3 regions of the Streptomyces sp. NPDC091279 genome follow, and region 1 is predicted to be linked to each of the others. Evidence: riboswitches for the same ligand, from Rfam matches in the RefSeq annotation. Region 1 holds a riboswitch; each other region holds the start of a gene.
What was found. A riboswitch is a leader RNA that binds a small molecule or an ion and turns the genes downstream of it on or off. The one in region 1 is predicted to bind cyclic di-AMP.
Positions count from the first base shown of each region.

Region 1 (4,192 bases):
CTGCCCGAGACGGTCTGAGCGCCTCGCGCACCACGCCGGAGCCGCGTCGCCCTTTCCGGGCGGCGCGGCTTCGCCGTTCCCGGGCGGCGGGCGTGCATCGGACAGCGTGCGGGAATCGGACAGCGTGCGTGGAATTCGCCGTCGCCGCGATCCGGAATCACCGATCGCGGGCATACGTGGGGCGCGTCGCCACAATTGCCGACGCGCGTGAATTCAGGCAGCGGAAAGGAACGTCCACCGAATTGCACTTCTTTGTATACGGCGCCCGTGTTAATGACGCAGGCCCGACATGTTTACGGGAGGTTGCGAGTTCCTCACACGATCGGCGCGGTCGGGGCCGCCGAAACGCAGCCGGTGGCCCGCGGTCGAGCGCTCGGTGTGCAGGGCGGTGATCGCCCGCGCGCGCTCGGCGTCACCGCGGGTCACCGCGTCCACGATCGCGCCGTGCTCGGCCCAGGACTCGGCGGGGCTGAGCGGCGCGTCCACCGCGTACATCCAGGCGATCTTGTGGCGCAGCTGGGTGAGCATCGAGGTCAGGGCGGGGCTGCCGGCGGCCTGGGCGAGGGTCTCGTGGAACCAGCCGCCCAGTGAGCGCAGATCCTCGCTGTTGCCCCTCCTGGCGCGCTCCTGACCCAGCCTGACCAGGCCGCGCAACACCTTGAGGTGGGCCTCGGTGCGCCGCTGGGCGGCCCGGGAGGCGCCGAGCGGCTCCAGGAGCAGGCGCATCTCCAGCAGGTCGGCGGCCTCCTGCTCGGTCGGTTCGGCCACGCACGCGCCCGCGTGCCGACGGGTTACGACGAAGCCCTCCGCCTCCAGGGTGCGCAGCGCCTCGCGCACGGGGACGCGGGAGACGCCGTAGCGGCGGGCGAGGAGTTCTTCGGTGAGCCGGCTGCCGCGCTCGTAGGCACCGGCGACGATGTCGTCCCGGATCGCCGTGCACACCGAATGCGCCGGAATACGCATGACAGCCTCCGCATTAATCCCCGTGAAACGTCGCCGATTGACGCGTGTTCATTGACTCTATGGCAATGAGCGAGAATTTCCGATGGCGGACCGGAATCCATGGATATTTTTTGGACAGCGGGGCGTGGGAAACGAGGAAAACCCCGGCTCACAGGGAACCGGGGTTTCACACGAGGCGCTGGGGTGCCGTCAGACGCTCACACCGTGGGCGCGGAGGTAGGCGACCGGGTCGATGTCGGAGCCGTACTCGGGGCTGGTCCTGGCCTCGAAGTGGAGGTGCGGGCCCGTGACGTTGCCGGTGGCGCCGGAGAGGCCGATCTGCTGGCCCGGGGTGACCGTCTGGCCCGCGGAGACGCCGATGGACGACAGGTGGCCGTACTGGGTGTACGTGCCGTCGTTCATCTTGATGACGATCTGGTTGCCGTAGGCGCCGCCCCAGCCGGTCTCGACGACGGTGCCGGAGCCGACCGCGTGCACGGAGGTACCGCTCGCGGCGTGGAAGTCGACGCCGGTGTGGCTGCCGGAGGACCACAGGGAGCTGCCGGCCTGGTAGCCGGTGGAGACGTAGGAACCGCTGATCGGCAGCACGAAGGCGTTGAGGCGGGCGCGCTCGGCGTCGCGGGCGGCACGCTCCTTGGCCTCGTGCTCGGCCTTGGCCTTCGCCTCGGCCTTCTTGCGCGCGGCCTCCTGGGCGGCCTCCTTGCGGGCGGCCTGTTCGGCGGCCTGCTTCTGCGCGGCGGCCTGGGCGTCGATCCTGTCGGCGACCCGGTCCCCGAGGGTGACGACGGGGGTGAGACCGGTCTGCTCGACGGCGTTCTCGGTGAAGCCGACGTTCTCGGCGGCGAGCGCCGGGGCGGCCAGGGTGCCGACGACGCCGGTGGTGGCGAGGGCCGCGATGCCGGCCGCGCGGGCGGTGGTGCGCTGCGTGCGGGTGGGCCGGCGGTGCTTCCCGGTGGCGCAGTTGAACGCCATGTGGTGGCTGGTCCTTTCCTTCCCTCTCGCCTACCGGGTTAGCTGACGGGTTCGGAGCAGGAAGGTCTCCTACGGACCCCCTCGACCAGCGCGGGCGTCCGATTCACCCCAGGGACTGCGTGGGTCCCCGGCTCCCCTGGCTCGCGCCGTGGGGGGACTCGGCGATGACTGCCCGGTGCCGCGGGATGCGGCGCGGTGCCTGACGGACAGCCGGGGAGACGCTAAGCGGGCCGCCGTTCGATCCTCAAACGGATCACTGTTTTTGTAGCGCATCCCACAGGGCAGACGGGCAGCCTCTCCCTCAATTCGGACACTCCGCGGCCATGTCGGGGACACCGGAAGGCCCCGGCGACGTCTCCGTCACCGGGGCCTGTCCTGACGACTCCTCAACGTCGTTCCCGCGCGCGGGTGCCCGGCTACTCCGCGGCGACGACGGTGACGTCGCCGATGCCGAGGGCCTCGACGGGCTCCTTGATGGCGGCGGCGTCCCCGACGAGGATCGTGACCAGACGGTCCACCGGGAAGGCGCTGACGACGGCCGCGGTGGCCTCCACGGTGCCGGTGGCGGCCAACTGCCGGTACAGCGTGGCCTGGTGATCGTCCGGCAGATGCTGCTCGACCTGGTCGGCCAGGGTGCCCGCGACGGCCGCGGCGGTCTCGTACTTGAGCGGCGCCACGCCGACCAGGAACTGCACGGCGGCGTCCCGCTCGGCGTCCGTCAGCCCCTCCTGCGCGACTCCGCGGACCACCTTCCAGAGGTCGTCGAGGGCCGGTCCGGTGTTCGGCGTGTCGACGGAGCCGCTGATGCCGAGCATCGCGATCCCGGTGCCGTCCGGCGCCGAGCGCAGCACCTGGGTGAACGCCCGCACGCCGTAGGTGTAGCCCTTCTCCTCGCGCAGGACGCGGTCCAGGCGGGAGGTGAGGGTGCCGCCGAGGCAGTAGGTGCCGACCACCTGGGCCGGCCACACCCGGTCGTGCCGGTCGGCGCCGACGCGGCCGATCAGCAGCTGTGTCTGGACGGCTCCGGGGCGGTCGACGATGACGACGCGTCCCCGGTCGTCGGCGGTCACCGGGGGCATCTTCCGGGCCTCGGCGGGGGCGCCCGTCCAGGCGCCCAGGGTGTCGCCGAGCAGGGTGTCGAGGTCGATGCCGGTGAGGTCGCCGACGACGACCGCGGTGGCCGTCGCGGGGCGGACGTTGCTCTCGTAGAAGGCGCGGACGGCCGCCGAGTCGATGGCGCGCACCGACTCCTCGGTGCCCTGGCGGGGCCGGGACATGCGCGAGGTCTGCGGGAACAGCTCCTTGGAGAGTTCCTTGGCGGCCCGGCGGGACGGGTTGGCCGTCTCGTGCGGGATCTCGTCGAGCCGGTTGTCGACCAGCCGTTCGATCTCGCTGTCGGCGAACGCGGGCGCCCTGAGCGCGTCGGCGAGCAGTCCGAGGGCCCGCTCCAGGCGGGACGCCGGCACCTCCAGGGCGATGCGGACACCGGGGTGGTCGGCGTGCGCGTCCAAGGTGGCGCCGCAGCGCTCCAGTTCGGCCGCGAACTCCTCGGCGGAGTGCTTGTCGGTGCCCTCGGAGAAGGCCCGCGCCATGATCGTGGCGACGCCTTCGAGGCCGGTCGGCTCGGCGTCCAGGGGCGCGTCCAGGCCCACTTCGACGGCGACGACCTGCTGGCCCGGGCGGTGGCAGCGCAGGATCGTCAGGCCGTTGTCGAGGGTGGCCCGCTCGGGTGCCGGGAAGGCCCAGACCTTGGGCTCGCCGCCCTGCGGCTGGGGGTGGAAGTCCATCGTGGCGAGCTCGGTCACCGGGCCGCCTCCTCGGTCTCGTCGGTGGCCGCGGCTTCCGGCGCGTCGGCTTCGGTGTCGGTGTCGGTGTCGGTGTCGGCAGTGGGCTCGTAGACCAGGACCGCGCGGTTGCGCGGATGCAGGCGCGCCTTGGCGACCTCCTGGACCTCCTCGGCCGTCACGTCCAGGACGCGTCCGACGGCGGTGAGGGCGAGCTGCGGGTCGCCGAACAGGACGGCGTACTTGCACAGTTCGTCGGCGCGGCCGTGGACGGTACCGAGCCGGTCCAGCCACTCGCGCTCCAACTGCGCCTGGGCGCGCTCCATCTCCTCGGCCGTCGGCCCCTCCTCGGCGAACCGGGCCAGCTCCTCGTCGACGGCCCGCTCGACGGCGGCGACCTCCGCCTCGCCCGACGTCTTCACGTCGAGGATGCCCAGCGAGGGCGCCCCGGCGAAGCGCCACAGCCCGCCCCA
Region 1 is NZ_JBIVVA010000019.1:102,857-107,048, reverse strand. Features, by position in the region: gene ACIQOU_RS34560 (HPr family phosphocarrier protein) at 1-18, shown strand, start outside; gene ACIQOU_RS34555 (GntR family transcriptional regulator) at 271-963, opposite strand; gene ACIQOU_RS34550 (M23 family metallopeptidase) at 1,153-1,935, opposite strand; cyclic di-AMP (ydaO/yuaA leader) riboswitch at 1,948-2,109, opposite strand; gene ACIQOU_RS34545 (M16 family metallopeptidase) at 2,352-3,740, opposite strand; gene ACIQOU_RS34540 (M16 family metallopeptidase) at 3,737-4,192, opposite strand, start outside.

Region 2 (4,192 bases), on a different contig from region 1:
CCGGGGTCGCCGACGCCTTCGGTGAAGCTGTCCCCCACCGCAACGTACGACCCGATCACTACTCTGCTGTCATTCTTCGAATCGTCTGCCACCCCGCCATGATTCACCTTCGAATAAGGCCTACGCGACCGTAGGAAGCGGTCAAGGAACGGTGAGATGAACCACTCCTAAAGTGTTGGCCAAGGAAGGAATAACAACCCACACAGGGTGGTTGAGGCGGCAACCTCGCTGAAGCCGCCCCTCCGGTTACCCGGCGGCCCGCCACACCCGGAAGTCCCGGACCCGGAAGTGGCTCCACGTGGTCCGGAAGGCGAAGTGCCCGTCGGTGTACGGCTGCGGGTCGGCGTGGTCGAAGACCAGCCGCCCGTTGTTCCACCAGCGGACCGTGGAGCCGTCGGAGACGATCCGGACCTGGTGCGGCCGGTTCGCCACGAGCAGCGGCTCGGTGTAGTCGAGCACCAGCGGCCGGACCCCGGCAAGGCCGACGTAACGGCGCAGTCGGGTCGTGGTGTTGTAGTTGGCGCCGTATCCGGAGTAGTACGTGGTGAGCTGGTCGTACTCCTCCAGGGCGCCGCCGCGCGGGGTGGCGAAGAGGTCGTGCGGGGAACGGACGTCGGTGGCGTTCCAGAAGTTGTTGAGGTCGGAGACCCGGTCGTTGGGCCCGCCCTCGGAGACCGGCGTGGCGGTGTACTCGATGACGTAGGGGCCGGTGAGCCGCCGGCGGAGCCATACGGTCGCGCCGCTCGGCACGTCGATCTCCAGCACTCCTCGGGACGCGGTGACCGTGCCGCCGTCCTGGAGTTCGGTCGCCCACTTGCCGAGTCCGTGCCGGAAGTCGTCGTGGGCGATCAGGTCCCGGTGCCGGCGGGGCGTGGCGCTCGCGGCCGGCGCGGGGGCGAGGGCCAGCGCGGCGGTCGCTGCGGCCAGGGCTCCGAAGGTTCTGCGCGTCGTCGTCACGGAGATCACTCTGCCCCGTGCTCACGGACCCTGTCGACACCGCGGATCGAGCCGCAACACCGTGGACACACCGGCCTGTTGGCCGACGCACCGGAGGCCGGACCCGGGGATCGGGGTCCGGCCTCCGGTGGTCTGCGGGGCCGGGGTCAGCCGACCGTGACGCCCTTGGTGCGGAGGTAGGCGACCGGGTCCACGTCGGAGCCGTAGTCCGGGGTGGTGCGGATCTCGAAGTGCAGGTGCGGTCCTGTCACGTTGCCGGTGGCGCCGGAGAGCCCGACCTGCTGCCCCTCGGTCACGGTCTGCCCGGCCGACACCGACAGTTCGGAGAGGTGCGCGTACTGGGCGTAGTAGCCGTCGGCGAGCTTGATGACGACCTGGTTGCCGTACGCGCCGCCCCAGCCGGCCGTGACGACGGTGCCGGCGCCCACGGCCTTGACGCTGGTGCCGGTCGGGACGATGAAGTCGACGCCGGTGTGGTAACCGCTCGACCACATGGAACCGGAGGCGTGGTACGGGGTGCCGATGGTGGCCCCGGTGACCGGCAGGGTGAAGCCGGAGGAACTGCTCGTCGACGCACTGCTCTTCCCGGAGGACGTCTGGGAAGAACTCGCGGAATTCGAGGAGCTGGAAGAGGAAGAGCCCGAAGAGCCCGAAGAATGCGAGGAGTTCGAGGAACTCGACGATTCCGACGGCTTCGACGACTGCGACGGCTTCGAGGGCGCCGATTCTCCGCCGGTCCCCGCGGCCTTCGTGCCGATCGTGAGCTTGAGCCCTGGGTGGATCAACGAGGGGTTGTCGCCGACGGCCCGCCGATTGTCGGAGTAGAGCCGCTCCCAGCCACCGCTGACGTGCTGCTCGTCGGCGATCTTCGCGAGCCAGTCACCGGAACGCACCGCATAGGTCCGTACGCCCGAGTCGGCCGTCGACCGCTGTTTCGCGGCCGACTTCTCGGCGGCGGCCGGAAGGGCCTGGACGGCCTTTTCGGAAACCGTCCGGGCGGTGGATTGCGCGGTCGCCGCGTGGGCGCCGGCGGCCCCCATGAGCGGAAGGGCGAGAGCGGCCCCGCCGGTTCCGGCGACGGCTATCGAGCGACTGAAGCGCGGGGGCTTCGGACGGCGGTGCTTACCCTTCGCGGGCATGACGCATTCCTCTCCGGTGCCTGCGAGGTGAGCTGTCGGGTGCGAGCTGGAGATGCCCGGCCGCGCTTTTCGGCGCGGCTTAACCCCAAAGCCTGTTCCGGAGACCGGAACAGGCGGTGATGCCTGTGGGTCCCCCGCTCCTGCCGGGTACGAGTGAGTAGTCCGGATTCCGGTCGGCGGCAGGATTAGGCATCCGCCCGGATGGGTGGCGAACGTAAGCGACGAAGACGCCACAGAACAAGCGGCGGTTCCCTGTGAATGTGTTTCCTGTGATCCAGCACTGAAATTCGCCGTCACCCTGCGTGCAAGGAATGGTCCACGCTCGGGGTGAACTCCCTTGAAAAGCACCCTCATTACGTGAACATGTCGAGCCACCCTCGGTCACGACTATGACGCTCCTCACGTGACGCTGCTCCAGCCCCCTTCATTCCAGAGCGAGTTGGAATGAAGGGGGCCTAAGCGCAAACGAGGGAGTTAATACGGACAGAAGGTTCAGATACGGCGCAGCCGGATGACCTTCGCGTCGAGATCGCCACGCAACCCGGTGGCCAGCCCGTGATGCAGCAGCACGGCACCCCGGTGGACTTCACCCGTGTCACGGCATTCATACGATGCCGTCGGGTCGAGCCCGCGCAGCCGCAGCGCCGGTGCGGGATTGCCGTAACTCTGCGACTGGAGCCAGGCCAGCACCACCGCCTCGTCCCCGCGCACATACTGCACGGCGCTCAGCCCGCCGCCCGGCGGCCGGAGCCGGTAGAGGTCGCCGCGCTGCACGACGGGCCGGATCTCCTTGTAGAGGTCCACCCACTCGGCGGCCTCGGTCAGCTCCTCCTCGCTCCACTCGGTGAGGTCGCCGCCGACCCCGAGCACCCCGGCCATGGCACTCACGAACCGGAAACGCAGCGAGCTGGCCCGGCCGTTGAGCTGGGTGTTGGGGCTGTCGGTGACCCAGGCGGCCATCACGCGCGCGGGGTGCAGCTGACTGAAGCCGTGCTGGATGGCGAGCCGGTCCAGCGGGTCGGTGTTGTCGGAGGTCCACACCTGGTCGGTGCGGCTCATGATCCCGAGGTCGATCCGGCCGCCGCCGCCCGAGCAGGACTCGAAGGCGACACCGGGGTGGGCCTCGCGCAGCCGGTCCAGCAGGGCGTACAGGGCGCTCACATGGTCGACCCACAGGCGCTGCGGGTAGGGCTCACCCGGCCAGCCCGCGTCGGTGAAGCAGCGGTTGAAGTCCCACTTGACGTAGTCGATGGGGGCACTGGACAGGAGGGTGTCGAGCCGCTCCCAGAGATACTCCTGGACGTCCTCGCGGGCCAGGTTCAGCACCAGCTGGTTGCGGAACTCGGTGCGTGCGCGGCCGGGCTGGAACTGCACCCAGTCGGGGTGCGCGCGGTACAGGTCGCTGTCCGGGTTGACCATCTCCGGCTCGACCCAGATGCCGAACTGCATACCGAGCGCGTGCACCTGGTCGGCGAGCGGCTTGAGACCGCCGGGGAAGCGGTCGGTATTGGGCGTCCAGTCACCGAGCCCGGCCCGGTCGCTGGTGCGGGCGCCGAACCAGCCGTCGTCCACCACGAACAGCTCGATGCCGATGGCCGCCGCACGCCGGGCCAGCGCGGCCTGCTGCTGCTCGGAGATGTCGAAGTAGCTGGCCTCCCAGGAGTTGAACAGCACCGGCCGGTCCCGGTCGGCGTCCGGGATGACATACGCGCGCTGGTAGGCGTGCCAGGCCCGGCTGGCGCCCCCGAACCCCTCGTCGCTCCACAGTCCCGCGAAGACGGGCGTCGTCCACGACTCGCCCGCCGCCAGCCGCAGCAGCCCGGAGTCGTCGTACCCGGCGCCGCCGTTGATCTGCACGCGCGCGTCCGGCAGGTGCGCGACCGCGATGCGCCAGGAGCCGGACCAGCCGAGGGCGCAGCCGTAGACCTCGCCGCGCTCCTCGGTGGCGTCGGTGTCCAGGGCGACCCAGGGCAGGTGCTGGTGCCCGGTGTGGCCGCGACGGCTGCCGATGACCTTGTCGCCGTAGGTGAGGGGCGCGCTGGTCAGCAGCGACTCGGCGGCCCAGGCACCGTGCAGCTGGTGGAGCCGCCAGCCCT
Region 2 is NZ_JBIVVA010000011.1:149,469-153,660, reverse strand. Features, by position in the region: gene ACIQOU_RS27000 (SGNH/GDSL hydrolase family protein) at 1-59, opposite strand, end outside; gene ACIQOU_RS26995 (DUF6250 domain-containing protein) at 247-957, opposite strand; gene ACIQOU_RS26990 (peptidoglycan DD-metalloendopeptidase family protein) at 1,104-2,096, opposite strand; cyclic di-AMP (ydaO/yuaA leader) riboswitch at 2,101-2,262, opposite strand; gene ACIQOU_RS26985 (alpha-galactosidase) at 2,589-4,192, opposite strand, start outside.
Region 2: linked by a shared signal. The riboswitch ahead of ACIQOU_RS26990 (peptidoglycan DD-metalloendopeptidase family protein) and the one ahead of ACIQOU_RS34550 (M23 family metallopeptidase) in region 1 are both predicted to bind cyclic di-AMP.

Region 3 (4,192 bases), on a different contig from region 1:
TAGGCTCCGGCCTCATGGACGTACTCATCCATCTCTTCGTCGGCCTGCACATCGTCGGCATCGCCTCGCTGCTCGGCGGCTTCCTCACGCAACTGAAGGCGATGGGCCGGGGCACCGCGCGTTTCGTGCCCGCCATGCTGCACGGCGCGCTGACGATGCTGGTCACCGGCGCGCTCCTGGTCGGCCTCAACCAGGCCGACGACCACCACGTCAACACCCTCAAGATCGGTGTGAAGCTGGCCCTGCTCATCGTGATCCTGGGCCTCGTCTACGTGAAGCGCGACGACGAGAAGGTCGACAAGAACCTGTTCGGCCTGGTGGGCCTGCTCACCACGGTGAACATCTTCATCGCCGTGCTGTGGACCTGATCCCCGCCCGGCCGCCCGCACAGCGGCGCGCCGCACCCACGGCGACGGCGAGCCACCCCGCCACCGCGATCCACAGCAGCACCTGCCCCGGCCCCCTGAGCCACGGGAGGCGCGCGGCGGACCCGACGGCCAGCGTGGCCGCCGCCGTCATGCCCAGCGGGAACACGGTCGCCCAGCGGAGCACGTCGTAGCGCGGCCGGGGGCGGACCGCCTCCGCGACGGCGAGAACGACGTACCAGGCGCCGGCGAGCACCAGCAGCGCGACGGTGACCGCGCGCAGGACGCCGCGATCGTCGTCGTTCCACAGGTGGAGGCGTGTGTCGTCGGCGGCGAGCAGGGTCGAGCCGGCCAGCGCGGAGATGGCGAGCGCGCCGCCCGCCACCCACTGGTCACCGGCGCCCTCGAACAGTTGTCGTAGGTCGAAACAGGCCAGCGCGACGCAGTAGAGGACCAGGCCGCCCCAGAACAGCACCAGAGCGGTGTACGCGAGCCACGCCGCCGTCTGCGCCCCGGCGAGCGTGCCGGACAGCGCGGCGAGCCCCTGCGTCGCCACGCAGGCCAGGAACACCCCGCCGGACATCCCGCGCCGCCGCCAGTGCCGTACGACGTCGATCAGCAGCGCCGGCCACAGGGCGGCGGCCAGCGCCAGCAGCGCGTCGGCGAGGAGATGCCGGCCCAGGTCGGAGAAGCGGGTGCCGAGAACGGCGGTCGCCGCGACGGCCGTCAGGGCCCCCGGCACCCGGGCCGCCGCCATCCATCGCGCCCGGTCCCACAGCAGCCCCGTGACGAAGCGCGCGGCCAGCACCAGCCACGCCCCGCACGCGAGCACCAGGGCGATCAGCGACAGCACCTCGTGCCCCGTCAGCCGCAGCCCCACCGACAGGATGCCCGTCGCCAGCACGGCGGCCCCGGCCTCCGGCGAACGGCGTGCCCACCACGCGCGCGGGGAGAGGGAGCCGGACGCGGGACCGTGAGGGGCGGACATGGGCCGATGCTAGGGAGCACCCGGCGCGGCGGTCGCGGGGCACGCGCGGGCGGGCGGAAACGGTCGCGCAGGGCGGCGCGGGCGCACGGACACGGGCCGGGCATATGCCAAAACGGCCGTACGCGTGCGTGCCGCGACGGCGGGTGCCGTCGATGCCTACGCGCGCGTGCGGCCGGGTCGGTGTCGGCTCAGGCCGGGCGGACCACGCTGTGGATGATCGACTCGCCGCCGTAGTAGACGGACTCCTCGCGGACGTACGCGCCCGGCTTCGGGGCGTGGATCATCATGCCGTTGCCGATGTAGAGGCCCACGTGGGTGACGTCGTCGTAGAAGAAGATCAGGTCACCGGGGCGGGCGTCGGCGAGGGGGACGGTCGTTCCGGCGTTCACCTGGTCGTAGGTGGTGCGCGGGAGGGTGACGCCCGCGGCCTTCCAGGCGGCCTGCGTGAGGCCGGAGCAGTCGTAGGAGCCGGGTCCGGTGGCACCCCAGACATACGGCTTGCCGACCTGCGCGCGGGCGAACGCAAGCGCTTTCCCCGCCTTGACGGAGTACGCGTCGCCCGAGGCGGAGGAGGAGGAAGAGGCGGAAGGGGACGACGAGGCGGACGAGGATGACGAGGACGACGAGTCAGGGGTGTCCTGTCGGGCCGCCTGCTCCGCCTTCTGCTGCTTCGCGAGTTCGGCGGCCTTCTCGGCGGCGGCCTCCTGCTTCTTCCGCTCGATCTCCGCGAGCCGCGCCTTCTCCTCGGCGGTCAGCTTCGACAGCATCGCGCGCGCGGCGGAGAGTTTCTGCTGCACGGTGGCCTTGGCCGTGTGCAGGTCGCTCTGGGTCTCGGTGAGCGTCTCAAGGCTCCGGGTGGCCTCCTGGCGCTTCTTCATGGTCGCCGACTGCTCGGTGACGTAGTCGTCGACCGCGCCCTTCTGGCGGGAGGTCAGACGGCTCATCAGCTGGGTCTGGTCGAAGTAGTCCTGCGGCGTGTCGGAGAGCAGGAAGGTCGCCGTGTCCGGCGTCGAGGCCCCGGAACGGTACTGGGCCGCGGCGAAGGAACCCAGCTCCTCCCGCGCGGAGTTGAGCTTCTGGGTGCGCCGGGCGACGTCGTCGAGGAGCGTGTCGACGCGCTTGCGCTGCTTGGTGGTCCGCTCCTTGGCCGCGTTGTACTTCTCGGTCGCCGACTCGGCCTGCCGGTACAGGTCGTCGACCTTCTTCTCGACCTCCTCCAGGCTCGGCTTGCCGTCGGGGGCGGGGGCGGCGTCGGCCGTCTGGGACAGCAGGGCGACGGAGGTCAGGGCGGCCGTGGCGAGGGCGGGGGTGCGGATGCCTGCTGCGCGTGCTCCCGAGGGGCGCGACTTGCGGTGCGACGCCAAGAGTGGCGACTCCTTCCCATATCCGCCTACCGAGTCGGCTGTCGGGTTCGGGCGCGTGCTTCGGAAGGGTTGCCCTACGGTGCCCGTCCCGCGAGGGGAGGGCGGACCGATTCACCCCGGGATCGGTGTGGGTCCCCGGCTCCGGATGCGCGGCGGCGGCCCGGACTCGGCGGCGGCCGCGCGGCCCGGCGACGTTCGCCGGAGAGGGTCGTGCGGCCTTGCCGGAACGGTAGCCAACTCGTGTGGCCTCTGTGAAGGTTGATGGCCGATATGCCCGATACGTTTTCGTGACCTCGGGAAGGTGTGCGGGGGTCGGTCGCCGCACGTGAACGCCTGGTCACGGGCGGTCGCGGGTGGCGTGGCCGGACGTCCGTGCGCGGTGGATGTTCTCAGGGCGGGGGCGGGCTGTCAGTGGGGCCGCCTAGACTCGGAGAGCGATGAGCAGCCTCTTTGACGACAGCTTCCTGGCGAACCTCCAGACCCCCCGCGGGCACGACGAGGAACCCCCGCCACCACCCGAGGACGAGCACGCCCCGGAGTCGATTCCGGACGACCTGTTCGGCGGGAAGTTCGACGCGCCCCCGGACCGCGACACCCACTACCGCGACGGCGCCCCGCGTCCGGTCCTGGACGCCGCAGCCCTGGTCGACGGGTTGAACGACAACCAGAAGAAGGCCGTCGTCCACGCCGGGACCCCGCTGCTCATCGTGGCCGGAGCCGGTTCCGGCAAGACCCGGGTGCTCACCCACCGCATCGCCTACCTCCTGGCCGAGCGGAACGCGCACCCGGGCCAGATCCTCGCGATCACCTTCACCAACAAGGCCGCCGGTGAGATGAAGGAGCGCGTCGAGCAGCTCGTCGGACCGCGCGCGAACGCCATGTGGGTGATGACGTTCCACAGCGCGTGCGTGCGCATCCTGCGCCGGGAGAGCAAGAAGCTCGGCTTCACCTCGTCGTTCTCGATCTACGACGCCGCCGACTCCAAGCGCCTGATGGCCCTGGTCTGCCGCGACCTGGACCTGGACCCCAAGCGCTACCCGCCGAAGTCGTTCAGCGCCAAGATCTCCAACCTGAAGAACGAGCTGATCGACGAGGAGGACTTCGCCGCGCAGGCCGCCGACGGTTTCGAGAAGACCCTCGCGCAGGCCTACGCCATGTACCAGTCACGGCTGCGCGAGGCGAACGCCCTCGACTTCGACGACCTGATCATGACGACGGTCAACCTGCTGCGCGCCTTCCCCGACGTCGCCGAGCACTACCGCCGCCGTTTCCGGCACGTCCTCGTCGACGAGTACCAGGACACCAACCACGCCCAGTACGCGCTCGTGCGTGAGCTGGTCGGCAGCGCCGAGCGGCCCCTCGACGTGCCGCCGGTCCCGCTCGCCGAGCACGAACTGCCGCCCGCCGAACTGTGCGTCGTCGGCGACGCCGACCAGTCGATCTACGCCTTCCGGGGCGCGACGATCCGCAACATC
Region 3 is NZ_JBIVVA010000008.1:347,150-351,341, forward strand. Features, by position in the region: gene ACIQOU_RS22205 (hypothetical protein) at 15-368, shown strand; gene ACIQOU_RS22210 (tellurite resistance/C4-dicarboxylate transporter family protein) at 346-1,353, opposite strand; gene ACIQOU_RS22215 (NlpC/P60 family protein) at 1,542-2,717, opposite strand; cyclic di-AMP (ydaO/yuaA leader) riboswitch at 2,726-2,882, opposite strand; gene pcrA (DNA helicase PcrA) at 3,155-4,192, shown strand, end outside.
Region 3: linked by a shared signal. The riboswitch ahead of ACIQOU_RS22215 (NlpC/P60 family protein) and the one ahead of ACIQOU_RS34550 (M23 family metallopeptidase) in region 1 are both predicted to bind cyclic di-AMP.